DNA from 3 places in the Paenibacillus sp. FSL E2-0178 genome. Region 3 is predicted to be linked to each of the others. Evidence: riboswitches for the same ligand, from Rfam matches in the RefSeq annotation. Region 3 holds a riboswitch; each other region holds the start of a gene.

Evidence for each region. A riboswitch is a leader RNA that binds a small molecule or an ion and turns the genes downstream of it on or off. The one in region 3 is predicted to bind cobalamin.
Region 1: it holds a riboswitch for cobalamin, as region 3 does, so the genes downstream of both, MHI42_RS10795 (energy-coupling factor ABC transporter permease) here and MHI42_RS15570 (S-layer homology domain-containing protein) in region 3, are expected to answer to the same signal.
Region 2: it holds a riboswitch for cobalamin, as region 3 does, so the genes downstream of both, MHI42_RS18030 (anaerobic ribonucleoside triphosphate reductase) here and MHI42_RS15570 (S-layer homology domain-containing protein) in region 3, are expected to answer to the same signal.

The regions. Positions count from the first base shown of each region.
Region 1 is NZ_CP151953.1:2,425,100-2,435,029, forward strand. Features, by position in the region: gene cobJ (precorrin-3B C(17)-methyltransferase) at 1-623, opposite strand, end outside; gene MHI42_RS10780 (ABC transporter ATP-binding protein) at 653-1,498, opposite strand; gene cbiQ (cobalt ECF transporter T component CbiQ) at 1,758-2,546, opposite strand; gene MHI42_RS10790 (energy-coupling factor ABC transporter substrate-binding protein) at 2,543-2,839, opposite strand; gene MHI42_RS10795 (energy-coupling factor ABC transporter permease) at 2,839-3,603, opposite strand; cobalamin riboswitch at 3,759-3,955, opposite strand; gene MHI42_RS10800 (ArsR family transcriptional regulator) at 4,118-5,059, shown strand; gene MHI42_RS10805 (DUF6171 family protein) at 5,167-5,442, opposite strand; gene MHI42_RS10810 (alpha-N-arabinofuranosidase) at 5,459-6,955, opposite strand; gene MHI42_RS10815 (hypothetical protein) at 7,218-7,616, shown strand; gene MHI42_RS10820 (peptide deformylase) at 7,855-8,265, shown strand; gene MHI42_RS10825 (5'-3' exonuclease H3TH domain-containing protein) at 8,390-9,331, opposite strand; gene MHI42_RS10830 (arsenate reductase family protein) at 9,359-9,724, opposite strand.
Region 2 is NZ_CP151953.1:4,149,070-4,158,999, forward strand. Features, by position in the region: gene MHI42_RS18015 (sugar phosphate isomerase/epimerase) at 1-571, opposite strand, end outside; gene MHI42_RS18020 (MTH1187 family thiamine-binding protein) at 622-930, opposite strand; cobalamin riboswitch at 1,272-1,503, shown strand; gene MHI42_RS18025 (hypothetical protein) at 1,618-1,743, opposite strand; gene MHI42_RS18030 (anaerobic ribonucleoside triphosphate reductase) at 1,840-3,825, shown strand; gene nrdG (anaerobic ribonucleoside-triphosphate reductase activating protein) at 3,822-4,358, shown strand; gene ssuE (NADPH-dependent FMN reductase) at 4,454-5,008, opposite strand; gene serS (serine--tRNA ligase) at 5,416-6,693, shown strand; gene MHI42_RS18050 (S-layer homology domain-containing protein) at 7,001-9,930, shown strand, end outside.
Region 3 is NZ_CP151953.1:3,559,809-3,569,738, reverse strand. Features, by position in the region: gene MHI42_RS15590 (VWA domain-containing protein) at 1-1,064, shown strand, start outside; gene MHI42_RS15585 (beta-mannanase) at 1,100-1,735, shown strand; gene MHI42_RS15580 (hypothetical protein) at 2,301-3,563, shown strand; gene MHI42_RS15575 (hypothetical protein) at 3,560-6,763, shown strand; cobalamin riboswitch at 7,215-7,404, shown strand; gene MHI42_RS15570 (S-layer homology domain-containing protein) at 7,597-9,777, shown strand.

The sequences.
Region 1 (9,930 bases), 1.1 Mb from region 3:
TGCTGACGGTCACGGTAGGCGCTTTTGACAATGCCGACCGGCGTGGAAGGATCACGGTAACGCAGCAGGATATTCCGCGCTTCTTCAATCTGCCGCGTACGCTTGCCGCTGCGCGGGTTATAGAAGGCGATCACGAAATCCGCAGCGCCCGCCGCTTCCACACGCGCAGCAATGCTCTCCCACGGGGTAAGATGATCGCTGAGGCTGATTGTGCAGGAATCATGCATAATCGGCGCTCCCAGCAGGGAAGAACAGGACTGGATCGCCGATATTCCGGGGATCACCTCGACCTCTACACCGTCAGCACGGTTCCAGCCCCGTTCTATAAGCACCTCGTAGACCAGACCCGCCATGCCGTATACACCGGCATCGCCGCTGGATATTACGGCAATGGTCTGGCCGTCCTCGGCTCGGCGGACGGCCTCCTGCGCCCGGCTGACCTCTTCGGTCATGCCGGTGCCGACAATCTCCTGATGCCGCAGCAGCGGTTGGATCAGCTCCACATAAGTGTTATAGCCGATTACAGCGTCACTCTCCTCGAGAGCGGCCAGCGCCCGGCCGGTAATATGCTCCAGCGCTCCGGGACCGAAGCCGATAATGAGCAGCTTTCCTTGTTTCTTCATCCTTCTTCCCCCATTCGTGAATGCCTGTATTAACTATTCAGTAGCCTGGTTAGTACGGCTTTGAAATCTTCCGCCGTGCGGGGGGGCGGCTGGCCGGCGGTGTGCCGTGCAGGCAGGCTGTACCACAAGTCAGCCAGCAGCGGCAGACCGAGGCCGATGGCCTGCAATTCTTCCGCCCCGGCAAAAATCTCCTCCGGCGTCCCCTCAGCCCGGCACCTCCCCTGATCCAGTACGATAATCCAGTCGGCCCAGCGGTACGCCAAGTTCATATCATGCGTAGCCATAACTACGGTTGTGCCTTTTTCATGTATAAGATCAAGACCCTGCAGCATCTGTGTCTCGGATAACGGATCCAGATACGAGGTCGGCTCATCCAGCAGGATCAGCTCCGGCTCCATCGCCATTACTCCGGCGAGTGCGGTGCGTTTTTTCTGCCCCAGGCTAAGCTGGTGAACCGGTTTGTCACTCAGCTCCGTCAGGTTCAGCAGTTCCATGACACTGCGGCAGCGCTCAGCTATTGCGGCTTCGTCCATCCCCGTTCCCCGCAGCCCGAAGGACACATCCTCCAGAGGTGTGCTCAATATGAGCTGCTGCTCCGGGTCCTGAAAAACAAGGCCCACACTGCGCCGCAGCGCGGCCAGCTCTTTTTTGGCATAGGACAATGTCCTGCCTCCCTGCTGAACCGTACCCTTCTGTGGACGCAGAATGCCGACAGCATGCAGGAACAGGGTCGATTTGCCCGAACCATTGTGGCCGAGCACCGCCGTTTTGCGGCCTTTGGGAATGGAGACGGTTAGTTCACGCAGCGCGGCTTCCTTCGTATCCGGGTAATGAAACACCACCCCGTCAAAAGCCAGACTATATTCCATGTCCATGACGTCCCCCTCTAATGTGATTTGGCAAAGCGGTATCGGATAAATGTTGTACGTTTTACAGCTTTGAATCCTGGATACTCCGGCCTTCTGGGGGATTGTTATATGGAATACAACATTCTTCCCTCAAAGCCAACTAAATGAAGTGAAATACTGCCTTTTTACAACAATCTTGGAATACATCCCATATTCCGGGGGAATCGTTGTACTTTGGGCATGATTTCAACAAAGCCAGCAGATTTCCTGCACTAAAATCTTAAATTCAACCCCGCAGCCACAGCCAAAGCTGCGCCAGCACCAGCACAGCGATCCCGGCATACGCCCGGACCGCATAACGCCGCGGCACAGGACGCGCAGTGTACGGCGGCAGAATGATCTCCCCCGTGAACCCGCGGGTCAGCAGCCCCTGCGACAATCCGTAATAACGGTGCATCGTATTGCCGAAGAGGGCCCCGGCCATGGCTGCAGTCTCCCGCAGCCTGGCCTTGTACCCTCTGCGGCCGCCGCGCAGCCTCCGGGCCAGCATCAGCCCGTGCGCTGCATCATTCAGCAGGAACAGGAAGCGGTACATGATCAGCATCAGCTCCAGCACAATCTGCGGCATACGCAGCCTGCGCAGCACCTGCAGAAGCTCGCTGAACGGGGTGGTGAACATCAGGAAGAAGAAGCAGCTCATGCAGGCCGAGACTCTGGCCAGCAGTTCACCGGCCCGCTCCAGCCCAGCTGCCGTGATATACACCGGAAGAGGCTGCCCGGAAATCCGGAATACGCCAGCTTCCCCCGCAGCCGGGTGGCCGAATTCCAAGAGCAGCGCCGGGACACTAAGGCAATAGAACAGCAGCGCCGTACCAAACAGCAGCCCATAGGCGCGATAGGGAATTTTGGCATGCAGGATGCACCAGGACATCATCCACAGCGTAATCACAATCTGCAGCACCGGATGTACGGTATAGGAGAGCAGGAACATCAGTGCCGCGAACGAGCTTTTCCACATGGGAGACAGCTGCCTCAAGGCATTATTATAAGAAAGGACATCAATTCGTCTGATCACTTGCTGATGCTGTTCTGCTTCGCCTGGCCTTGTTTCCCTTTCAGCAGCCCCAGTGAAAAGCCGATCACCCCGGCACCAATCGCCGCCTGCAATGCGAACAGCATACTCTCCGTCTCACCCGGAAGCTCGGTCAGCGGCTTGAACCAGGGTTCATATTCAGGGTTTATCTCTGTGATTACACCCTCGGCAGCATCATCGGCCCCGCCGAAATCACCACTCACGAACAGCAGCGGCAAGACACACAACAGGACAACGGCCAGCAGCATCAATCCATTTTTCCATTTATTGCTCATCATGCATTTCCCCCTTTGACCTTGCGTTTCAGGAGCGACATTTCATTCGGACTGTACGATTTCAGCCAGTTCCACAATAATACGGTCAGCAGCCCTTCACTGATGGCCAGTGGAATCTGCGTCACGGCAAAGATCCCCCCGAATTTGAGAAAAGACGCCAGGACTCCGCCATCCGCAGCCGGAAAAGCCACCGCAAGCTGGAAGGAAGTCACTACATATGTCATTAGATCGGCAACCGCCGCCGCACAGAATAAGGCCAGCTTCTCACGGTCCGGCAGCTTCATCATCAGCTTATAGACTGCATATCCGGCAAAAGGCCCCGCGACCGCCATCGAGAACGCATTCGCCCCCAGCGTAGTGATTCCCCCGTGCGCCAGAAGCAGCGCCTGAAACAACAGGACGATCGAGCCGATCACGCCCATCGGCAGCGGCCCCAGCATAACTGCGCCAAGTCCGGTACCTGTAGGATGCGAGCTGCTTCCGGTAACGGACGGCATTTTGAGTGCCGATAAGACGAAGGTGAACGCCCCTGCCAGACCCAGCAGCAGCTTCAGCTCCGGATTCTCCCTGGTCATCGATCTAAGCCTAATAATCCCGAGTACGAAGAACGGTAAGAACGCCACCCACCAGAACACAGCCCAGCCTACCGGCAGAAACCCTTCCATAATGTGCATAGCCTGGGCCGTTCCCGGTTCGTTCAGCATAAAGTACACTGTAAATCCGGCAATCAGCGCCGCAAAACTCCAAAATCCGCGTTTCTTCATTTGTCAGCCTCCAAGTTTCTTTAATTTAGCAAACCAAAAAAACTCCCGCCCTTCAGGGTGGGAGTGTATGTACGCAGGTATGATTCGATAGAGGACGCTGCAGAGACGCCTCTTCTCATTAACCTATCCGTACACCGCTCCTATCCGCGTAGAGTCGTGGTGTGCGTAATCAAGGTAGGTCTCCTGGCTTGGAATACGGGCGCTTTATCCTTCGTCTTCCCCGGGGTTCTCCCCAAGTGACATCTTGAAGTTCAGCTCTTCCTTACAGTGGCGGGACCGCTCGGGACTTGCACCCGATTCCCTGTTATCTCTTGCCTCATCTGGCAAGAGCACCTTGTTACATCGCTAATCCATCCTACATCATAGCGGAACAGGCTCTGCATGTCTGTGATAAAATTGGAGCTGCTGCGAGGCGCAGTATTCATTTGCTTGCAGGGCAGCGTTCATTTGCTTGTAAGAACATCATTTGAGTAATATAATTATTAACTATATAACCTGAACGTGGAGGCAGCACATGAAACTTGATCTAACCGAACAATCTTTACCCGTGTACGAAGCGTTATCCAGCGCTGTGCGCCTGCAGATGCTGCGGCTCCTGTCCGAACAGCCGATGAACGTCAAGGAACTGGCCGGGGCGCTGAAGCTCAGCAGTGCCATTATGACGATGCATGTGCGCAAGCTGGAAGCTGCCGGGCTGATCCGCAGCCACATGGCTCCCGGACGCAGCGGACTGCAGAAGATTTGTACACTGGCCGCCGAGAGTGCTGAGATTATTTTCCCCGGACAAGCCAGAACACAGCGCAGAGGCTACCGTAAGGAAATTCCCGTGGGCCACTACTCTGATTTCCAGATTGAACCGACCTGCGGCTTATCTACAACCGAGCGGGTGATTGGCAACTTTGACGATCCGCGGTATTTCTGGGATCAGGAGCGGGTGAATGCAGGCATTCTGTGGTTCGGCAAAGGATTCGTAGAATATAAAATCCCGAACTTCCTGCTGTCCAGCCAGAAGCCTGAGGAGCTGGTCATCACGATGGAGATTGCCTCCGAAGCCCCGTCCATCAATAATAACTGGCCTTCCGACATCACTTTCACACTGAACGGACAGCGGCTCGGCTTCTGGACCAGCCCCGGCGACTACGGGGACAGTCCGGGCAAATACACTCCTGCCTGGTGGCCTGCGCTCACCAACCAATATGGACTGCTTAAGCAGCTGCGGATTACTCCGGCGGGCACGTTCATGGATGGTCAGAAGCTGTCAGAGGTTACGCTGGAGCAGGTCGGTATCCGTGATAAGCAGTGGACGTTCAAGGTCTCAGTGGAAGAGGATGCGGAGCATATCGGCGGCCTTACCTTATTCGGCAAGGGGTTTGGCAACTACAACGAGGATCTGGTCTTTGAGCTCTTTTATACAGATGCTGTTGAAGCTTCGGCAAGTGCCAGCCGGACGGAATGACCAGGACAGGACAGGACTAGACAGCAAACAGCGGCAGCGGGAGACCTTAAGCTCAGGTCCCCCGCTGCCGCTGTTGTGGTTACGGTGTATTGCAGCAGCTTTGGAGTTTAATCAGTCACCGGCTGCCACAGGCCGCCGCCCGGCAGCGGACAGCCGCGTGCCTTCAGCCGGGCCACGACCGGTATAATGCAGCCGCAGGCAATGCAGGTTACGCCATCCTGCAGCTTGGGACAAGCTCCGCATAGGGCAACCCGCTCGGCATAGACTTCGTCCGGGGCTGTATTCTCCGGATTGAACATGGAGGAGGCGAGAATCCGGGCAATCTGCGCTTCCGTCACCTTGTACTCTTCCCGGCATCCCTTGCATGCTGAGGTTGTAGTCATGCTGTGCTCCTTCCCGTTAAGCTCCCGGAGTAATTGCCAGTACTGTCACCGACATTGGCGGCAGTTCAACCGTAAGGGTGTCGCCTTCAAGCTGGAAGGCGGTGAACGGCTGCGGTACTACCGCTTCCGGCTGCCCGAAGGTATTGTGGGCATCGATGGAAGACCCGGCAAGTGTAGTGCCGCTTACGGCTGCTGACTGTCCAGCCAGTCCGCGCAGCTCCAGCGGCAATACTGCCGGTGCAGCGTGATTCAGGTTGCACAGGCTGACATGAATGACACCCTCTGCTGTTACGGAAGCTGAAGCAGATACTTCAGGAATCTCCACGCCCTCATAGCTGTATAACGGGCTATCCACTGTTAGATCCAGCAGCTCCGCATCCTGATGTACTTTATACATATTGAATACATGATAGGTTGGAGTCAGCAGCATTTTCTCGCCTTCGGTCAGGATTACAGCCTGCAGCACGTTAACGGTCTGGGCAATGTTCGCCATCCGCACACGGTCGCTGTGCTTGTGGAAGATATTCAGGGTCAGACCGGCAACCAGCGCATCGCGGATCGTGTTCTGCTGGTAGAGGAATCCAGGGTTCGTACCGGGTTCCACATCATACCAGGTGCCCCATTCATCGACGATCAGACCCACTCTTTTGTCCGGATCGTATTTGTCCATAATGACACTGTGGCGGGTAACCAGCTCATCCATGAACAGCGCCTTCTTCAATGTGTTGAAATATTCATCCGTTCCATAGCCGGTAGCCGCACCTTTATTAGTCCAATCCGAAGTCGGCAGGGTGTAGTAGTGCAGGGTAAGCGAATCCATGAAGCGGGTGGCTTCGCGCATCAGCACTTCGGTCCAGTTATAGTCATCCGAGTTCGCGCCGCAGGCGATCCGGTGAATCTTGTTATCCCCATAGTTGCGCACATAAGTCTGATATTGGCGGTACAGGTCAGCATAATATTCAGGACGCATATTGCCGCCGCAGCCCCAGTTCTCATTGCCCACGCCGAAGTAAGCTACACTCCAGGCCTCTTCCTGGCCGTTCTTCTGGCGCAGCTCAGCCATTGGCGATACACCGTTAAAGGTCAAATACTCAACCCACTCGGACATCTCCTGTACCGTTCCGCTCCCTACATTGCCGTTGATGTACGGCTCACATTCCAGCATGGCGCAGAGCCGCATGAATTCATGTGTACCAAAATGATTGTTCTCAACCGCACCGCCCCAATGGGTATTGATCATCCGCTTGCGTTCTTCACTCGGGCCAATGCCGTCCTTCCAGTGGTATTCATCGGCGAAGCAGCCGCCCGGCCAGCGCAATACGGGAATCTTCATTTCCTTAAGCGCTTCCACTACATCGTTGCGGATACCCTTCGTGTTCGGAATCGGCGAATCTTCCCCTACCCAGATGCCTTCATAGATACAGCGTCCCAGATGCTCAGCGAAATGTCCATAGATGTTACGGTTAATTGTGCCTTTGCGGATATCAGTGTTCAGTACGATGCGTTCTGCCATTTCAGTTAACGCTCCTCTTTAAGTTAATATATTTGTTAATCATTTAACACTTATATTAATATTATAGTCAGGCAGCTTCCGGTTCGTCAATCTTTAAATTGCGCACTGCAGGCTGCCAGCTAATCACGACCCTATATTCTACTATTTACGAATGGAATTAAGTGGTATATATTGAAGGCGATAGGACAATCTATCCGGCTTTATGAAAGGAGGATGCGGCTCGATTCCGTTCGGCATTTCATTTAGAGAGGATGGGCAATCTATGAAAAAACTGAACACCCTGGTATTTATCATGATTATGGGCTTGTCTCTGATGTTTGGCCTGACCGCATCGGCTAATCCCGCCATCGTAAGCTATGGGGGCAGTTATTCCAATACGCTCAATGCGAGTCAGACCTCCTACACTTACATTCTTCCCAACGCCAAGACTACGGGTACAAGCGTACATGTCACGGCTTCCGCAGCAAATACCCTTCGGCTGCACTACTACTGGAGCTACAATAATACTTCCATTGATCTTGGTACCTCCACTGTAAGCAGCACCAATTACTACGGCGGTTCGGGCTACTATGAACCCGGCACACTGGTTACAGTAGTAGAAAGAGTACCCGGGTCCACTACAGCCTACCCTTCTGTAACCTACACCATTTCCTTTAATTAGCCCGGATGTACCGGACAATCCCCAAATGGCCGCCCTGCGCGGTCATTTTTTTACTATATAGCCTCAACTAGTAATGTAAGCTAACGGTCAGACGCTGCATCTTGAAGTAGCTTGTAGAGCTGTTAGTGCTGAGGCACAGTGGATGACTGTATCCCTGCAGTTTAAAGATTCATTTCACTGTCCATTCGAAAAATGATATCATGGCATTGGCATCCAAATAAAACATATGGAGAGTACTATGATCAGACCTATTTGCAAAGATATGACGATTCTAAGCCAGAAGTCTACTCCGGCAACTAAAGAGGATCTGCCAGTGTTAGATGACCTGCTGGATACCTTGCGGGCGAATGCAGACCGGTGTGTCGGCATGGCAGCTGACATGATCGGCTTCAACAAGCGCATCATAGCGTTCAGTATCGGACCGGTAAATGTCCCTATGATCAATCCGGTCATCAGCAAGCGTAATAATCCCTATGAAACCGAGGAGGGTTGTCTGTCACATGATGGCGTACGCAGAACTGTGCGTTATGATTCCATTGAGGTAGAGTTCCTCGACCGTAATTTCAAACCTCAGAAGCAAACCTTCACCGGCTTTACTGCGCAGATCATTCAGCATGAGATTGACCACTGCGACGGAATTATTATCTGAGCCCGGCATATGGTATTCATTTGTTAGGGACAACACAAAAAGACCCCTACGCGAGATTTTCGCAAGGGGTCTTCTGCTTGTTCAGGAGGCTCTGACCTGCCTAAGCCTATAACTAAGGCTCTTCTCAGCCCAAATCTCCGAGTTCAATCTGTACGATTCCCCGGTCATCCCGGACCTCGGCGATCCCGCCGATCAGATGCATCAGGCTGCCGAACTCCAGCTCATTGAACTTGCGTGCCGCAGTATCCCGCTGCAGTGCCCACAGACAGTCCGCCAGTTCGCAGACCACCGGCACATCGCAGCGGATTTCCGCCAGCTCCCGCGAGAGATGCAGCATATCGAGGTCAGCCTCGATTTTGGCCCGCACGCCTTTGGGCAGCAGATGCAGGTTCTCAATGACACCTTCCACAGTGCCGTATTCGGTCAGCAGCTTGGTGGCTGTTTTCTCACCGATGCCCTTAACACCGGGATAATTATCGCTGGTGTCGCCCATGAAGCCCTTCAGGTCTATCACCTGTGCAGGGGTGAGGCCACGCTCAGCAAGGAGCTCCGCCGGATCATACACTTTATAGTTGGAGCGGCCTTTTTTCATAATCACGACCTTGACGCTGTCATTCACCAGCTGCAGCATATCGTGGTCACCTGTGAGAATATAGACCTCCGACTCCCCGCTGTAGCACGAAGCCAGTGTACCGATGCAGTCATCTGCCTCATAACCAACCAGACCAATATTCGGCACGCCCAGCTCGGCCACTACCTCTTTCACGAGGTCAAACTGCGGGATCAGCTCCAGCGGCGCGTCAATACGGTTCGATTTGTAACCGTCATACTTCTCCGTACGGAACGTACCCTTGCCCATATCCCAGCAGCAGACCACATGTGAAGGCTCAAACGTACTCACCGCGTCGAAAAAATACTGCAAAAATCCATACACCGCATTCGTCGGAAGCCCGGCGCTGGTCTTGCGGATATATCCTCCATAAGAGGTAGCATAAAAAGCCCGGAACAGCAGAGCCATTCCATCCACGATCATTACCCGGCCCTTAGTTTCTGTTACTGTGCTCATGTGTAACCTCTCCTTGTGTTCCTTAATTTAGATATTGCTCCAGGCTTCAGCGTACTGCTCATCTTTGTAGCCGACTGTAACCTTCTTGCCGTCAGTGACAACCGGACGCTTGATCAGCATCCCGTGGCTGGCGAGCAGCTCAAGCTGCTTATCTTCACTGAGACCGGCCAGCTTGTCCTTCAGATTAAGTTCCTTGTAGACCTCACCGCTCGTATTAAAAAACTTCTTCAGCGGCAGTCCGCTGTTCTTCAGCAGGACGCGCAGCTCCTCCACTGTGGGCGGCTGCTCGGCAATATGCTGCAAGTCCAGCTCATGCCCCTGCTCCTTCAGCCATTTCACTGCGGCGCGGCAGGTGCTGCATTTCGGATATTGATACACCTTCAATTGACTCATGTGGTTCTCCTTTTATTATAAGCGCAGCAGCAGTGTTGCAGTGCGCTGATTATTAGGCTGCCGGCGCAGCCGCGTTCGCGGGCCGGATGGGCCGGAAGTCAAACATTCTCTGCAGCCACGGCTAATCCCCACAGTGGAATTTTCCCGGTTCAATCTAAATAGATGGAAATTGTACATTTATTTAGCGTGAATTAGCAGCTTAATAG
Region 2 (9,930 bases), 590 kb from region 3:
GAACACGGCCGGCATAACGGGAGACATAGTCAATAGGACGTGCTCCGCCCCTGTGTACCCAACCCAGATCGAACTCTGCAAACATATGCTCCGCAGGAATCTGTTCCAGCCATATATCGATGACTGCTTTGCCGTCTACCTCCGCAAACTCATAATCATGGTTGTGATACCCGTACTGCAGGCCTGCTGTACGGACCATCGCGGAGGCCTTCTCCAGGAATGGAATCACCGCCGTCACATCCTCCATTGAGGGGTTCTGCGGAAGCGGTGCCGAAGGGGTGATCATATATTGTAACCCAAGCTCCTTCGCATATTCAATTTCTTTGGCTAACGCCCGTTCCATATTATCCAGACTGCTGAAATCCAGGCCTACATGCGCCGAAGGTGCAGCAAGACCCAACCGGTCCAATGTACGGCGCAGTTCTCCTGCAGACACGCCGAAATAACCGGCGAATTCTACCGCCTGATATCCCATCTCCGCAACTTTGCCCAGTGTACCCAGGAAATCGCGCTCCGTCTGGTCACGCAGTGTGTACATTTGAATCCCGATTTGTTGTGAGGCTTTTGCCATGAAAGATCCGCTCCTTATAGGTTGAATCTGATTACAACTACAGATACTCTTTACTCTCCTTGCAGCTTGCGTTCCACGGATTCCAGCTTGCTGCGGCTCGTAGAAGGCTTGTCACGACGGTCATCAATCTTAAGCGAGGTGGAAACCCGCTGTGCTCCTGACGTAAACGGTGACTCATGCAGCGCTTCTACCGCAGCAAGAATCCGTGCAACCGGTCCTTCAATAATAGTCCCCATCGAAGTAAGCTCATAGGTAATCCCCTCCACGGTCTGCAGCACACGCTGCATATCGGCCACATAGCTGCTGAGACTGGTACTGCCAGTGCCAATCGGAATAACGGTCACTTCGCCAATCGCCATTATGAAATCCCTCCTGCAAGTTTGATGAGTCTGTTCTATCCTTACTCCTTAATTGTAACCCTTCAGCACCCCTCCCACAAATACCCATAGACACCCCCTCTCTATTACTATCTCCCCTGTAAAATTACCAGGATTAGACGCACTCTATTTATGGAGTCTTTGTGGCATCTTTTGGGACAATTCATGACTCATTTAAGGCCATATCCACAGGAAAGTTGTGGATTACCTGTGGACTAACTGTGGATCATCTGTGAGTAAACCTGCGGAACCCGCTCCCCGCGCGGATTCGCAAAAAAATGTTTACAAACACAATATATTGAGTTACTTTTATTTAACAACAACAAAATATAGTAGAAACAGGTGTTTCGCCCTCTTGCTAGGGTTGAAGCTTAATAGGGAAACACGGTGCAAATCCGCTGCGGTCCCGCCACTGTAACCGGATGTTCCAGCTGCCAGACGCCGCTGGAGCAGCATCCTAAGGCAACAAGCCACTAAGGGGCTGCGAGGCCCCTCGGGAAGGCGCCGGAGGGCATGCCGGAAGCCAGGAGACCTGCCTGTTTCTGTGGCACCGGTTAGACTCCTCGAGGAACAGGCGAGGTGCCCGCATGCGGCCTGCACGAGCAGAGTTAGCCTTTCCGTTAATCGGGCAAGAGGCTGCCGATACCTGAGGACGATAGAATATCGTCCTCAGGTATCGGCTTCTGCGGAAGGTACAAGAACAGGTTCCAGAACAGGACAAGCCCTGTGCCCGTTCGTATTTTCCACATAGACCACCGGCAAATGTCCGCTGTTTCGGATATTTGCAATACGCATTCGGGCATTTCCCGCCTCCCGGCTGGAGATGCCTTTTTACTGATGTCATGGAGCACACGCTTCACGCTTACGATACCGAGAGGAGAGAGCTATACAATGACGCTGCTGGAGAAACGATATAACGAAGGACAAGCTGCACAGGAAGTTCTTTTGGAAGAAGTTATTCATTTGGGACGGGATATTATCGACAGCCGGGATTTGGATCTGCTGCGCGAGAACGCCAACTTGAACGGGGAGAGCTTCTCCGGCAAGATGAGCAAATTCGGCAGTGAATATTCCAAGTGGTACGCCCGCAATTTCACGATGCCGCCACAGCTCGTGCAGGCTATTGAAGATAATGTTGTATATGTACACGACCTGGATCAATATGCCATTGGAACAACCAACTGCATCTTCATCCCGTTTGAACGGCTTCTCCGCGAAGGCTTCAATACCGGCAACGGCAGCGTCCGCCCTCCGAATTCGATTATGACGGCTATGTCGCTGGTGGCGATTATTTTCCAGTCCCAGCAGAATGCCCAGTACGGCGGTGTATCCGCCAACAAGCTGGATTACGATCTGGCGCCTTATGTCACTAAATCCTTCGCTAAGCTGTTCCGCAAAGGAATGGAATATTTCGAGGAAGGTGCAGCCGGCGAAGCACTCGGCGAGGTCACTATGACCCGCAGCGATCTGGAAGAGAAGTATCCGCGTGCCTTCCGTTTCGCCCTGAAAGAGACAGAAATTGAAACCCTTCAGGCTGCGGAGAGCATGGTACATAACCTGAATACCATGTCCAGCCGCTCAGGCGGCCAGATTCCTTTTACCAGCATCAACTACGGAACCTGCACCTCTCCGGAGGGCCAGCTGGTGATTAGCTCCCTCTTAACTGCTACTATGAACGGACTTGGCAGCGGAGAAACACCGGTGTTCCCGATTCAGATCTTCAAATGCAAACAGGGTGTCAACCAGCAGCCTGGTGATCCTAACTATGAGCTGTTCCTGAAAGCGGCAGAGTGCTCTGCACGCCGGCTGTATCCGAACTTCGCCAATCTGGATGCTCCGCTGAATATGCAGTACTACGATCCAACCGATCCGGATACTGAATTTGCTACGATGGGCTGCCGGACACGTGTTCTGGGCGACCGCTTCGGACGCAATCACTGCTCGGGCAAAGGCAACCTTTCATTCAATACGCTTAACCTTGTACGTCTTGGTCTGGCTTACGGCACAGTAACCGGCCGCCGCCTTGCCGCTGACGAGGAAGGCTTCTTCGAAGATCTTAATCATTATATGGACGTTGCGCTGGACGGCCTGCTGCACCGGTTCCGCATTCAGGCTTCCCAGAAAGCCAAAGCCTCCGATTTCATGATGCGTGAAGGCGTCTGGGAAGGCGGCGAACAGCTTGCACCGGAAGACAGCGTAGGTGAACTGCTGAAGCACGGCAGCCTGTCCCTTGGTTTCATCGGTATGGCCGAGTGCATGAAGGCTATGTACGGCAAACACCATGGCGAAGATATGGAGGTCCATGCCAAGGCAGTGGCCATTGTCCGCCACATGCGTGAATACTGCGACCGCAAGAGCGAGGAGCTGGATCTGAACATTACTCTATTCGCTACGCCTGCCGAAGGTCTCTCCGGCAAATTCACCAAGATAGACCGCAAGGTTCTCGGTTCCATTCCGGGTGTAACGGACCGTGAATACTATACGAATTCATTCCACATTCCGGTCTATTACGACCTGAGCGCAGCCAAGAAGATCAGCCTGGAAGCTCCATTCCATGAATATTGCAACGCCGGAGCGATCTCTTATGTAGAGCTGAACGGCAACGCCCGCAGCAACCCTGCAGCATTCGTCAAAATCATCAAATACGCGCTGGAGCAGGACATCAGCTATTTCAGCATCAACCACCCGATCGACCGCTGCTCCGGCTGCGGCCACGAAGGTGTAATCGGCACGAATTGCCCATCCTGCGGCGCTCATGAAGACACAACGCATATCCGCCGGCTGCGCCGGGTAACCGGATATCTGACCGGCGACTATCAGACCCGCTTCAATGCCGCCAAGCAAGCCGAAGTACGGGACCGCGTTAAGCATCTATGAACATCTGCGGATATTATCCGGAGTCGATCAATGAAGGAGAGGGATTGCGGGCGGTCCTCTTCTTCAGCGGATGCCGCCACCGCTGCCCCGGATGCTTCAACCCGAAGACCTGGAACTTCAACTATGGAGAGGTCTTCACTCCGGAGCGCAGGCGCGAGATTATCACCGAGATAGCAGACAATCCGCTGCTGGACGGCTTGACGCTGGCAGGCGGGGACCCTTTTTTCTCGGCAGAGGGAGCGGCTGACTTCATCCATGAGCTCCGCGCCGAGCTGCCGGGCTTCCCGGTCTGGATCTATACCGGTTATACGTACGAGGAGCTGACGGCTTCCCCCGGTTCGCCGGAATGGAATCTGCTGGCCTTGTGCCAGGTGGTCATCGACGGACGATTTGTAGAGGAACTCAAAGACACCACTCTCCCCTACCGGGGAAGCAGCAACCAGCGGATTATAGATATCCCGGCAAGCCTTGCCAGAGATAAGGTTATACTTTGGGAGCCTGCGCTAAGCTTCAAAGGGCATAAATCACGGTAAAAGCCGGGCTTACACCCAGCAAAAAGGGCACTAAACTACCGCATTCCGGTGGTTTAGTGCCCTTTTATGTTCCTCAGCAGGGTGATATCTTACGCCTACTCTCCCGACTTACGTGCCGCCTTATGCGCTGTCTCATCCGCCAGCTCCTCCAGCACGCTGTTCAGCCGCAGCTTCAGCTCCTCGGCCAGCTCAACGACACCCTGGTCGTTGCGCACAGCCTGTGAGTCTACCGCGTAGACTCCGCCAAGAATATGCCGGGCGCCCAGCACAGACAGCACCGGCTTCAGCGCATAGTCGATCGCGAGCAGATGGGCCAGACTACCGCCCATGAAGAGCGGCAGCACAATTTTGCCGGCCAGCCCTTTTTGCGGAACCAGGTCCAGGAAGGTCTTCAGCACTCCCGTATAGGAAGCTTTGTACACCGGACTGACGACGATCACCGCATCCGCTTCAGCCACCAGGCCATTCGCTTTGACGATGGCTTCGCTCTCAAACCTGGTATGAATCAGATCCTCCGCTGGAAGCTCCGCTACATTAATCCGTTCCACTTCAAACCCGCGTTCCCGCAGATCCCCCTCCGCATATTCGATCACCGCATTGATTCGGGATACTAGGGATGGCGTACCGTTAATTACCACTATTTTGGCCACTTCCGCACCTCTTCCGTCCGCTTTTATAAGATATGCCGGGCTGCTGTGCCGGACACAAATACTTTAAATTAGTAATAATCCTAGCAGAGTACAGGGAATATTGTCAAACCTCAAATGTGCTTGCAACCCGGCCCTTCTCTGGTTATAATAAACGGCAAACCTATATCCCGACCAGGCCAATGACCGGCATCCAACCGCGAGGCGTCTGCGACCGGAGCAGTTCTCCTGTTCCCTAAGTTTACCGGGTTTCGCCCGTTACCGCGAAGACCAAAGAGGGCCTTATTCCGCGCTTTACAGCTATTTAAACGGAATTAGGTCAACCTGGGTGGCACCGCGAGCTGACGCTCCTCGTCCCATGGATGAGGGCGTTTTTTGCATTTTTTTAACACAAAAGGAGCGGATGCGGCATGCTGGACATGAACTGGATCAGGGAGAATGAGGACATTGTACGGAAGACGGCGGAGTGGAAAAAGATAGCGTTCCCGCTTGCGGAACTGCTGGAATGGGATGACCGGCGGCGGGTAGCCCGCCGGGAAACAGAGCAGCACCGGGCGGACCGGAACGCGCTGACCAAAGAGGTTGAGCGGCTGCTGCGCCAGGGCGACGCTGCAGGCGGCGAACAGGCGAAGGAGCAGGTGCGGGAGATCAACGCCCAGCTGACCACGCTGGAGGCGGAGTTGTTGGAGGCGGAGCGCCGCTGCGGCGAGCTGTTGCTGCTCGCGCCGAACCCCATATCGGCCGATACGCCGATCGGGCCGGATGACAGCGCGAATGTGGAGCTGCGGTGGCATGGCGCGCCGCCGGTGTTCGGCTTCAGCGCGCGGGACCATGTCGAGCTCGGAGAGCTGCACGACATCCTCGACATCCCACGCGGGGTCAAAGCCGGCGGACCCCGCAGCTATGTGCTGAAGGGGGCCGGACTGCTCCTGCATCTGGCCGTACAGCGGCTGGCGCTGGATGTGCTGATGCAGCGCGGCTTCACCGTGATGGATGTGCCGGTAATCGTCCGGCCGGAAGCGCTGGAGCGGACCGGGTTCTTCCCCGGCGGCATGGATCAGACCTATGAGCTGACGGGAGAAAAGCGCTGGCTGGCCGGCACCTCGGAGGTGTCGCTGGTCTCGCTGTACAGCGATGAGATTCTCGATCTTGAAACGCCGCTGCGGCTCGCCGGAATGTCGGCCTGCTTCCGCCGCGAGGTAGGTTCAGCAGGCCGCGATGTACGCGGGCTGTACCGTGTGCACCAGTTCTCGAAGATCGAACAGGTGGTGATGTGCCGGAACGATCCCGGAGAGTCGGAGCAGATGCTGCAGGAGATTCTCGGCAATGCCGAGCATATTCTCCAGCTGCTGGAGCTGCCTTACCGGGTAGTGGCCGTGTGCAGCGGCGACATGGCGATGAAGACACATAAGCAATATGACATCGAGACCTGGATGCCCAGCAGGGAAGCCTTCGGCGAGACCCATTCGGCCTCGAATCTGCTCGACTTCCAGGCCCGCCGCTCAGGTATCCGCTACCGCGATGAAGACGGGCGGCTGCAGTACTGCCATACCCTGAACAACACGGCGATAGCTACGCCGCGCATTCTGATTCCGTTGCTGGAGAATCATCAGCAGGAAGATGGATCGGTCTATATTCCGCTGGCACTGCGGCCTTATATGGGCGGTGCAGATAAGCTGATGTTATAGAAACAAGTAGAAACGGCTTTGCCGTCCTCATAAGGACGGTATCATTTACGGCCTCGCCGTCCTTCAATGGGCAGCGGGGCCGTTTCTATTATCTTTCATACTTTACATTGCATTAACATTGAGTTTACATAGTTTTCAGGAAATTCAGCTGTATTCCTCATAATTTTCCTTAAATATTAAAATATTTTAGGAATTCTTCCTATTAATTTATGCACTATTAACAAATTTTGACGAAAAATTGCTTTGGAAACCTATTATCTCTATTATATTTAAGTGGAAATGATATTTTATGGGGAGGTATACTTACATGAAAATTTCTTCACAATGCAGGAGGCCGCTTAGTCTATTCCTTGCGGTTGCATTGCTCTTGACCGGGATATTCCCGGGATTCTCATCCGGGGTCAGCACGGCTTCAGCAGAAGCAGTACCGTTTGATGTCGGCATCACCCAAGCCCCCTCAGTCACGGCATCCCCCGCCTCAAGTTCCAAAGTAGGCATAGGTTCCACCATTACCTTAAGCACTTCGGTAACAGCAAGCGTGTATTACAGCGTGTACACTAATGACAGCCCTACTGCAGAAGCAGAAAACGTATGGTATGAATCCCCTATTGTTGTCGGTTCAAACTATACCACCCTTACCATAAAAGCTTATTCTTTATTACCCGATTTGGAGAAAGGTCCAACAGCTACTTTTAAATACACGGTTTCAGCTGTACTGGACAATCTGAAGATCAGCCAGATTCAAGGTGCTTCGCATACATCTCCATACCTTGACAGCCTGGTTACCAACGTCAAAGGTATTGTCACTTACATCAAGGATGCGAACAATTTCTATATCCAATCCGCAACCGCTGATATAGATACTGATATCAAAACTTCTGAAGCCATTCTCATCTACCAAAAAGGCGGTAGCAGTGCCGTTAAAGTTGGTGATGCTATAACCGTAGACGGAACTGTCAAGGAGGACGGCTTCCCTGGACAATTGACGACTACGGAAATCGCCGCCAGCAAAACTACGGTTCTCAGCATCGGCAATCCGCTTCCGGCAGCAACCCTTCTGGGTACTGGCGGACGTGTGGTACCGACTACGGTTATCGATGATGATAAGTTTGTCAAATTTGAACCTGACACGGATGCCATCGACTTCTACGAAAGTCTGGAAGGTATGCGTCTGGAGCTTACCAAACCAACCACTGTGGGCCCTGCTGTCTATTATGCTTCCAGCAGCACGTTCGAAATCCCTGTGGTTACAGTTAACGGAACAGCCAACACGACTGAAGTCACTTCTGCTGCGGGCGGCTTGGTGCTGACTGGTGCTGACTTCAATCCCCAGCGCCTGATCCTCTCCGTGAAATCTGCACCGGTGCTGACCACAGGCCAGCAGTTCACAAGCAACATTACCGGTATTTTGAACTATGATTTCGGCAAATTCCTGATTTCCACAGAAACGGGCACATTGCCGGATGTCTCACCCAGCAAACTGCAAAGAGAAGTGACTTCTCTCTCTTCAAATGCAGAAGGCAAGCTGAACATCGCTTCCTTTAATATTGAGAACTTCTCTAAACTTAACGATCCCAAGAAGATCGAAAATGTAGCCAAAGATATCGTGAACAATCTCAAAACGCCGGACATTATCGGCCTGACCGAGGTCCAGGATAATAACGGCACGGGCACTGGTGTTACCGAGGCTAATGAGAGCTTCGAAGCACTGATCTCTGCCATTGAAGCGATCGATGGCGGTACATCCGCTTATGCCTACACCGACATCGCTCCGGTTAACAATCAGGACGGCGGCGTTCCGGAAGGCAATATCCGTTCAGGCTTCCTGTACAATACGAACCGTGTTGCACTGAAGGATAGCGAAAAATCAAAAGGAACTGCCACTGAATCCGTCACCTACAGTTCAGCCTCTGGTCTTAGTGTGAATCCCGGACGCATCGATCCGACGAACGAAGCCTTCATTGACTCACGTAAGCCGCTGGCTGCCGAGTTTACTTTCGAAGGCAACGATGTGATCGTGATCGCCAACCATTTCAATTCCAAGAGCAGCGACAATTACCTCTTCGGCTCCGTTCAGCCTCCGGTCTTCACAACGGAAGTCCAGCGGGCCAAGATTGCCAAGGTCGTCAACGGTTTTGTTGAGGATGTGCTCCAAGAGAATGCGGATGCCAATGTCGTCGTACTCGGCGATTTGAATGACTTCCAGTTCTCCAATACGCTGAATATTCTCAAAGGCAGCGCGCTTACGAATCTCGTAAATACCCTGCCGCTGAACGAACGTTACTCTTACGTATTCCAAGGCAATTCTCAGACGCTGGATCATATCCTCGTCAACAATAGACTGGCGTCGGACACCACACTCGACATCGTGCATATCAACTCGGACTTTGCTGATCCGGGAGATTATCCTCCAGGCACTGACTTCCCGGCCGATATCCGGATCAGTGACCATGATCCGCTGCTCGCACAAATTGACTTCGCTACGGAGGATTTCAATCTGCGGGTACTGCATACCAATGATACTCACGGTCATTTAGAGAATGTGGCGAAACGCACTTCAGCTACCAGCAGCGAACGGACAGGCAATACTGTACTGCTGGATGCAGGTGACGTCTTCTCCGGAACCTTATATTTCAATCAGTTCAAGGGCCAGGCAGATATCAAGTTCATGAATAACATCGGCTATGATGTAATGACCTTCGGTAACCATGAATTCGATATGAACAAGGAACAACCGGAAGTGCTGAAGAATTTCGTAACGGCCGCCCAGTTCCCGTTTGCCAGCTCCAATATCGACTTCACCACGAATAACAGTGAGCTTGCGGATCTCTATCATGAGATGACCGGAATACTTGAAACCGATGAGGCCAAGAGTACAGCCAAGGACGGAAACATCTATCCATCGGTCATCAAGGATGTCTACGGCGAAAAGATTGGTATCTTCGGCCTGACTACCGAGGACACGGTCGGATTATCTTCGCCAGGTGATAAGATCATTTTCAAGAATCATATAGAAAGTGCAAAGAAGACAGTTGAGGCCCTGGAGGCGCAAGGGATCAACAAGATTATCGCGGTTACCCATCTGGGTTACACCGTTGATCAGGAACTGGCCAAGGCCGTTCCGGGTATTGATATCATCGTCGGCGGACACTCGCATACGAAGGTGGATAATCCTCCAACACCAATCGTCAATGTAGGCACCGGCAAGAATGTACTGATTGTGCAGACCGGTGAGTA
Region 3 (9,930 bases):
CCTGGAAGCTCCGTTATCTCGGTACGTCATGGAAAATGCTTCCGCTGGCAGTGGTGCTGCTGTTTGGCATTGGTACGCTGACCGAGTTCGTGTATGAACTGAACTTTGGCGGCATCAAGCCGGTCAAGAATGTCATCATGGTCATCGATGATTCCGGCAGCATGCTGGAAAGCGACCCCAATAACAGCCGCTACGAAGCAGCCAGAGCACTGGTGCAGCAGCTGGATGAAGACAACAAGGTGGCCGTGGTCACGTTCAGCCATGAGGCTTCCGTAGTCCAGCCGCTGATCCCGCTCTCGAAGGCGGAGAACCGCCAGAAGGTGTCGGATGTAATCAGAAGCCTGGTGACTACTGAGGGCGGAACGAATATCAGCGGGGCTCTTACAGAAGCGATGAATGTCATCAATGAAGACGGCGCCGACCGCGGAGCGATGGTCATTCTGTTATCCGACGGCTTCAGCCAATTTGATACGTCAACGGAGCTGACCGCATTTGTAGACCGCGGCATTGCGGTCAATACCATCGGTCTTGCCCTGGATGATCCGTCCGGCTCCAATCTTCTGCAGGATATCGCCAGCGTGACTGGCGGCCAGTATTATGATGTTACAGATGCGAACCGGCTTGGCGAGGTATTCCAGCAGATCTATGACCGTCTGGGCGACCGGACCCTGCTCACCGAGCGCAGCGATAGGGCAGCAGACAGTCCTTATTATGCTGTAGTGCGGATTCTGGCGTTGATCCTGATTGGTACCGCACTGGGCCTCGGGCTTGGCATTATATTCGATAACCGCCATCTGGCCCGCAGCTTCAGCTTCGGAGGCGCATTATCCGGGCTCGCTGCCGGACTGATTCTCGAATTCGGTCTTAACGGGGATACGGTTACAGACCCGATGATCCGCCTGCTGGCACTGCTGGTGCTCGTTGCTATTCTTACATTGTTTACTTATGTAGTACCTGTAGGGGAAGGACGCCTGTCCCGCAAGGGAAGAGCCGCCGGAGCTGCGGCCACACCTGCGGACGGATTCCCTCCGCCGCGCCGGAACCGCGGCAGCAAGGGATTCTGAGTCCGATGGTTACCAAATGAAAGGAGCATGTTGCCATGAAGTACGCCGAGGTTGATTCTGGTGCACCGGTTATAGCCGAAGTGGTATCCAGAGTGGAAGACCGGTTCTGCACGCTGCGGTGGCGCTGGCCGGATGGCGTGCAGGCGGTATGTATTCATAAAGCCTCTGCGGAGGCACCGGAGGATGGAGAACATCCGCCTTCCGGCATGAAGCTCTACACACGTGAAGAGTACAAAGCGAATAACGGCTACCGTGACCGGCTGGATGAGATCGGGCTGGTGGCGTATACCATTTATGCCCGGCTGGCCGGGAACGGGGAGACGCTGCTGGTGCGTCAGCGGGACGGTGCCAACAAGACACTGGTCAGCGCAGGCAAAGCGAGAATCTATTATTCCGTCCAGCACAAAAAAGGCCTGTTTAGCAAGCTGAAAACTGTGCATATGACAATTACCGCTGAGGTGCCTGTACCGAAGGAAGTACTCTGCTACGTGAAGAAGCGGGATGGCCATCCGGCCTCCAGGGAGGACGGGGCGCTTTTCCCGTTCGTGCAGGATTTCGCCCCCGGACGAAATCAGCTTCCGCCGATTGAGGTCGGCAAAGACGACTTCATCCGGATCTTTTTCACGGACGGCCGCAAGTACGGTTTATATTACGAGCTGGTGCCGGAGTGACCGGCTGGCAGGGTGAAAGGAATATTAGTTGGAGCGCGGAGCTCAGCCTGATACGTCCAGATATGGAATAACTGTATTTCATACAGCTAAAGTGGCAGATTTCTGGTGTACGGGATGTTTAATTGTATTTTGTACATCTATATCCCGGGGAAACCCTCTAATCATGCTCTCTGCTCCGGTATAGTTGCACGAACTGCAGCTATTCGGACGCAAGCGGGCGGAAACGGTAATATAGCTGTACAAAGTGCAGTTATATGCGCTCCAAGAACCGCGTACAAACGGAATGTTGGGGAAGTGCAGTATGTAAGGCCGGAGAAATTAAGCGAGCGGACCGTCTGCGCTCAGATATAGAAGCAAATTTGTGCGATACCCGTTTTGCGAGCAACTCGTTCGCCTGAGCATCTGCTGCGGCAAAACTTTAGGCTTATGCTTTCGAGGCCAGTTTTGTCAGCCGCTCGTTCGCCTGAGCTGCTGCATCAAAACTTGGAGATTATGCTTTCGTAGCCAGTTTTGTCAGCCGCCCATTTACCTGAGCTGGCGGACAAAACGTTGAGGAGGAAGAGAAATGTCTTTTTTTAGCCGCTTCATGAAGAAGAATCAGCCCCCGGCAAGGCCGCTGTATTATGACATCGTCTGCCCGTACTGCTTCTCCCGCTTTGAGCCGGAGGAAGTGGTGTTCCGGGCCATGCACAGCCGTGAGGATGACGAGAATTATGCGCTGGGCGAAGATGATCTGCTGAATAAGTACCGTGAGCGCTTCGGCCTCGATACGGTAGACGATATGGAAGCGATCCTGAATCCGGCGGATATTCCGGAGGAGTATCATCATTATACGGACCATGTGCTGACCGGAATCACCGACCGCTATGGCGTGCTGACCCGCAGACGGCTATGTCCGTCCTGCCATAATGAGCTGCCTGTAACGGCCGGCAAGGTGCCGAGCAATATTATCTCGATTATCGGCGCTTCCCAGGTAGGGAAGTCGGTGTATATGACCTCGCTGATTCATACGCTGCAGCATACGACAGCGGGGCATTTTGACGCGGCCTGTATGCCGCTGAATGCCGAGATCAGCCGCAAATTCCGCACCCTGTATGAAGAGCCGCTGTTCGAGCGGGGAGATCTGCTCGCTTCTACCCAGAAGGAGAAGATGCAGGAGCCGTTCATTTTCCAGTTCGTGTTCAAGGATGAATCCAAGCCCCCGCTGACGCTGGTGTTCTTCGATGTTGCCGGTGAAGGGATGGTCGATCAGGACTATCTGGGCTTGCACGGCCAGCATATCAAGAACTCCGCAGGTATTCTGTTCATGGTCGATCCGCTGCAGATCCGCTCCATCCGCGAGAAAATCCGCATCAACTTCGGAGACCGTCCGGGCGAGTGGGTGTCGCAGTACGATGAGCCGCGCGATGTGGTGCTGACGATGTTCGGTGACTTCATCGCTTATCAGGAGAAGAGCAAAACCAATATTCCAACGGCCATTGTACTGGCCAAAAGCGACATGCTGCACTCACTCAAGGATGAGGACGGCGATTACATCAAGTCCAACAGCAACGTTTTCAACAACTATGTGCACCGCAACACGCTGAATCTGGACGAGTTCCACAACATCGACGGTGAAATCCGCCGCTTTATCGAGAAGGTCGACCGTCCGTTCAAGGATACGATGGATGTGTACTTTGCCAACACCGGTTACTTCGCGGTATCTGCGCTGGGCAGCAATCCGGTCAATCAGAAGGTGGAGGGTGTCGTCAGTCCGATCCGTGTGGACGAGCCGTTTATCTGGCTGCTGCACAAGCTGAATTATATTGAGGGGAGCGACGGGCCGTGAACAGATTTTCAGGGTCCATGATCACCCAGCAGATGTATACCCGCGAGCGCCGCGGCGTTTACCGGGCGACAGAGGGATTCGATACGGTAGCGAAATCGGAGAGTCTCGACAATAATTTTGTCAAAAAAATCCTGCATCCCTTCTGCCTCTACGATGCTCCGGCCGAGCTCGCGGCACGCGGTGAGAAGGATGAGGAGCTGTATCCTGACGCGCTGCATCTGTTCCATACGGAGAGCAATGAGACAGTGATTGGCCTGAGCCGCTATCTGGCGGCGGATTTCACGGGGCAGCGGAGCGCTTTTTTTGCCCATAATTTCGTGGTGCCGCCTATCCGCTCGGAGGAGATTGTTGAGGGGTACGGGGAATGGCTGCATGCCGGCTTCGCCCGGAGTTATGAGGGGGAGCCGGGCGGAACACTGCCTGAACTGGAGTCTATTCCAGTCGGGGTCCGTGAAGAGTCAGCAGACCCGCAGACCGTGCTTCGCAGCCTCGGATTCACCGAAGAGCTGTTCAAAGCCCTGCTGCAGGCGGTCATGCTGTCCGTAGCCGGCAAGAAGAAGATCTATGTAGCGCTGGATGTGCCGATCAGTGAGTTGTCGCAGCGTGCGGTGGAGCTGACGGAGATCCTCTATGCTTCAATGCCGCATGACTTCCGCCGCAGGCTGGGAGTGATCACTTATGCCAAAGAGCCGCAGAGCCGCAAATATATTCACCTGACCTTTGTGGAGAAGGGCTCGCTGCGCCCGGGGGACCGGAGTATTGAGAAGGATTATATTTTTGATCTGGCAGGCGCGCGGATTCTGAATGCCGATTTCGGGGAGTCCCGGCAGACGTATGCAGACCTGGCCTGGAAGACGCTGGGGCAAAAGGGCGGGAGTCTCAGAGACTTCGCCAGATTCGCCGACTCCCTGCTGCTTGGTGAGAGTGTGGACCGCAAGCTGTCGCTGGCACTCTACAATGAGCTGGCTGTCTTTTATGAGATTGAGCAGGGCAATGAAGATTTATATACAGGGAACAAGAACGCTGTGCTCGGCGGTCTGCTGTCCTATCTGAAGCCGGAGGGGGCGCTGGAATCCCGGGTACGCTTGAATGATATGTTCCTGGAGCGGTTCGACCGTGAGTATGATCTGATCCGCAAAAAAGGGATTCCGTCGCCGGAGATTCTGGAGTGGTTCAAGGAGTATTTTGCGCTGCCGGGCCATAATTACCGGGTCAAAATTGTGGATTACTTCATCAACGGGATGCTGAACTGCCAGTCGGCGGGACGTGAGGATGCGCTTGCTGACGCTTACGGTATTATTGAGGGCAACGATGAGCTTAGTGCGGCCTTCTTCAAAAGAGTGCTGGCTCAGCCTATATTCCGCAAAGCGCTGCTGGAGCCTTATATGGAATCCCGGCTGGCTGACGCGCCGAAATCGGCGGATATTCTGCGGTTCGTGGCGCATTGGGGCCGTTTCCTGCCGGAGGCGCTTCAGCAGGCTTTCGTGCGCGATACCGTCAAGGAATATCTGCTGGAGAAGCTGCAGCGGGACAATGATCCGGTGGCGGCGGTGGCATCGGTTCATGAGTCGGTGCAGAAGGCGGAGAAAGAACGCCGCAGAGGCGGCGGTGTACATCCTGAAGCGCTGTCACTGCTGCAGGAGCTGGGAACCGTTGCGGACCGCTTCCTGCTGAACCGGATCTCGCTGGACGAGCTGACGATGGAGCAGCTGCTGGAGATTTCCTTCCTGCGCTACCGGGATACGGCGGACTGGCAGCCGCCGCTGGATGCAATCGCTAAGCGTAAAGCGAATGCGCTGCGCGCTGCGTACCGCTGGTTCGGGGAGGAGAAGCCGGACGAGGAGATTTTTGCCGGTTTGTCTCCCCGGGAGCTGGATGATGTACAGCTGCTCGGAGGACGCTGGCTGAAGGAGCCGCGGAGCATCGAGCCGTTCGAACGGCTGCCGCTGGCCTTCTACCACAGCAGTGAACGAGAGGGCGGTCCGCTTGATTACGATGCGCTGCTGGAGCTGGTGGCGCGCAAAGCGGGCAATGATAAGGAAACGGTCTACCGTTTCCTGGCCTGGTCGCAGCATAACCGGCTGTTCACCATCTCGAGCAAGAAGCTGTGGCCGAATTACCGGCGGGCGGTGCTGAAGTATTTCCTGAAGAATGACCGCGAGGCGTTCAAGAACCGCGATTTCCGCAAAAGCTATAGCTCGGCCGCAACGCCCGCCATGCAGAATGTCTACAATGAAGCCCGCTCCCAGCTGGCTTCGCCGCTGGCGCGGTGGGTCAGCCGTAGCCGATTTCAGATCCTGATCTCCGGCAGCGTGCTTGGGATCGTACTGATCATAGCCGTCATCGCCATCAGCTGGCTGCGGCCGGATGCGGATACCGCTGCGCCGCAGCCGACTGTGAGCCCGATTCGGGTCGATATCCACAATGTGGATGGGCAAGAGCAAGCCCCGGTCTCTGTACGGCTGGTTGGCGGAGTGGCAGGTGCCGGGACAAGCACAGGAACCGGAAATGGTGGAACAGAAGGTACCGGGAACGCTGGCGGGGCTGAAGGCGGCGGAACAGAAGGCACCGGGAATGCAGGCGGGGCTGAAGGCGGCGGAACAGAAGGCAGCGGGAATGCTGGCGGGGGTGAAAGCAGCGGAACAGAAGGCACCGGGAATGCAGGCGGGGCTGAAAGCAGCGGGGAAGCAGGCGTCAAGCTGGTGTTCAGCTTTGCCGCAGCGGCGGAGTGCTCCGACTTCAAGCCGGCGGAGATCATTGTGATGTCCGGTAATAACGTTGCGGACACTTACAAGGTTGCAGCAACTGCGAGCAGTTGCCAGGCCGCCGGGAATGACGGCGGCACGGGAGAGGCAGGCGCCGGGAATGACGGCGGCTCTGGCGAGGGAGCCGTGGGGACTGACGGCGGCTTGAATGGGGATGCAGCCGCTGGAAATAGCGGCGGCTCTGATGAAGCCGAAGCCTCCCCGGCGGCGGGTGCATCGGGCGCAGGAACACCTGCGCGCGTATATGAAGTGACGGTGGAGCTGGAGCCGGGCGCGAAGCTGGCCGCGGGTGATGTGATCACCGCCGGAATCTATACGCTGAAGCTACAGGCTAGTCCGGGGAGCATTCTGGGAAGTACCCCGAGCACTACTCCGGAGACTACACCCGGTACCGACCCCACTCCTTCCGCCAGCCCGGACACGGATGCGGAATGATTGGGTGAGAGCCTGAATTGGGTGAAGCCGGATGTAAGAGACGTCCGGCATAATCAGCTCTATTATGCGTTTTATTGTAATTGGTACATTAGATTCCGGATTTTAGAGCCTATAAGGGCTATATTCCAAAATCAATTGTATATTAAATACAGCAGAATGCATTATGGCCGCCGTATATTCCCATTCTGTTGTACATAATACAATCAACCAGCTGCCGGCTCTTGCCGGAAGCGGAAGAATCACTATTTAAGTCCTGAACAGCACGATATGCCGGGAGAATGAGGCGAGTGTTGTTCAGGATTTTTTGTGCGGAAGGGGCAGGGGGGGCCTATAATTGAAACAGCTTGTCTATAGACATACAGGGGAATAGTAGATATGATTGTTTGTGAATATTAAAATTTAATAAGCTTTGGAAAAAGGTGCGGATTTCCGTAGAAACAGGCGCTGTCACGCAACAGATAGCCATGCCGGTGCTACGAATGTAATCTGCTTAAAAGGGAAGTCCGGTGCAATTCCGGTGCGGTCCCGCCACTGTAAATGCGGAGCGACTCCTGAGAAGCCACTGTCTGATAATGGGATGGGAAGGCGGGGGAAGCAATGAAGCGTAAGCCAGGAGACCTGCCTTTTTCGTTGTTGTTTCTATTCTTCGGGGGTAAGAATGCGGAACAGGTGCAAACATAAGCAGTGGCTGTGTGTAGGGAAACTTCATTTCAGCCGCATGTATTGTATCCTTCCCCGGCCGCCCTGTACAGGGCGGTCTTTATGTTGCACCCGCATCAGCGGAGGACGCAGGATTTATCTATACCATTCTATTCACAGAAAGAGGTCAAGCAATGAAGAACAATCTATCATCCAAGTTTATCCGGCTGGGTCTGATCGTTGTCATGATGTTCGCGGTTCTGGGAGCATCCGTGGCTCCGGCAGGACAGGCTTTTGCCCAGAGTGATACCGCATCAGCCCAGTTAAGTGCAAATACAGCGAATACGGCTTCAGCTCTACCGGCAGGCACAGAAGTTAGCGTAGCTGAGGCAGTCTATGCCACTTCGGAGTTTGTGCTGAAGGCCGGAGTCCAGTCCGACTGGCAGGCCATCGGCCTCGCGCAGGCGGGCTACAAGGTTCCGGATAGTTATTTAAAGGCGCTTGAGAGTAAAGTAGCCGCAGCCAAGGGTGTTTACGCCAGAGCTACGGACTATGCGCGGATTACGCTGGCGGTTAGGGCGCTTGGCGGGAATCCGGCGGATGTCGCCGGCTACAACCTGATTGAGAAGCTCTACAATAACGATAATATTACCGGCCAGACGCTGAACAACGCAGCCTATGTACTGCTGGCGCTTGATTCCGGAACGTATACTATACCTGACAATGCGAAATGGACACCGGCGAAACTGCTGGCTGAGATCCTGTCCAAGCAGAACACAGACGGCGGCTTCACCCTGACTACGGGAGCAAGTGACCCGGACATGACGGCGATGGTGCTTACTGTGCTGGCAGGACATAAGGATGATCCGGCAGTCAATACCGCGGGACAGCGGGCGGCAGCCTGGCTGGCGACCGCACAGGACAAGAACGGCGGCTATGGTGACAGCAGTGAGAGTGTCGCTCAAGCCATTATTGGCCTGTCCTCCTTTGGCATTGACCCGGCAGGAGCGGAGTATACCGTAGGCAATGTGAACCTTGTCAGTAAGCTTCTTAGCTTCAGTGCAGCAGATGGCGGGTTCGCTCATACAGCGGGCGGAAGCTACAATCAGCTCTCGACAGAGCAGGCGCTGGAAGCATTGGTAGCTTACAAGCTTTTCAGCACAGGCAGCAAGCTCTATGACCTTAGCAATTCACCTGTGAAGAGTCCTCAGGTTAGTGTGTCTGTTGCCATTGAGGGCCCTAACGGAACCCTGGCAGAAGGCACTGTATATGCGGGAAATGTACTTCAAGCACTGGAGAAGGCAGCGGCGGCGAAGAAGGTGGCCCTGGTCAATGAAGCTGGCAATTACGTGACGGGAATCGGCGGCGTAACTGCGGGTGCTTTTGGCGGCTATGACGGGTGGATGTATGTTGTAGCCCGCGGTGGAGCGTGGATCTATCCAAGTGTAGGCATGGGTGATTTCCTTCTTGCGGAGAATGACCGCGTGCTTGTCTATTATGGCGGGGATAACACACAGGTGGTAGAGTCCGTGACGGTCTCCCCTGCACAGCCGCAGCCTGGACAAGATATTACTGTAAAAGTAACTCAAAAGCAGTGGGTATGGAATGAAGCGACCTTCACTTCCGACCCGGTATCCTCACCAGCCGCAGGGGTTCAGGTATCCATCGGCGGTAAAACTGCTGTTACGGATGCTGCGGGTTCAGCTGTTGTTGCCGGCGGCCTGCCAGCGAATAAATATACGATTACCGTTACCGGATATCTCAAAGACAGCACACCTGCGGTAGTCCGCTATTCGCAGCCGCTGACCGTGGCTTCTGCTGCGGCTGACCGTGCTGCTTTTACCGATGTGAAGTCAATCTCGCCTTGGGCGCTGGAGTCAGTGTATACGGCCTATGACCGCAAGCTGATGGGCGGGGTCAGTGAGAGCAGCCTCGTGTTTGCACCGAAGCAGAATATTACCCGCGCTGAATTTGCAGCACTGCTGCTGAGATTGACCGGCAACGAGCCGTCTGCGGCATCGTCAGCCCAGAGTTTCAGTGATGTTAAGGCGGATGCGTGGTATTATGGAGCAGTGAACAAAGCGAAGGAACTGGGAATTGTCAGCGGAGTAACAGGTACAGCCTTCAAACCGGACGGCCCCGTTACCCGCCAGGATATGGCTGTAATGATCGTAAGAGCCTTGAAGCTGGACGAAGCTTCGGCAGCAGCGGGAACCGGAAAATTCACAGATGAAGAACAGATCAGCGCCTACGCATTAACGGCGGTACGTACTGTAACCGGACTTGGAATTATGAGCGGTACCGGCGGCGAATTCGCTCCTGCCACAGCTGTAACCAGAGAAATGGCCGCTGCTGTAGCGGTTAGATTGCCTTAGGCAAAGAGATAGGTCAAGGAAGAAGAGCCTTGATGAAGAAAAGATCCTAGATAAGCTAAACCTTAAATATGAATATATAACTTAGTCTTCACTGCAGTGAAATTTGAATAGTAGGGCTGCTGGGGCAAGAATCTCACGATTTCAACCCGCGTT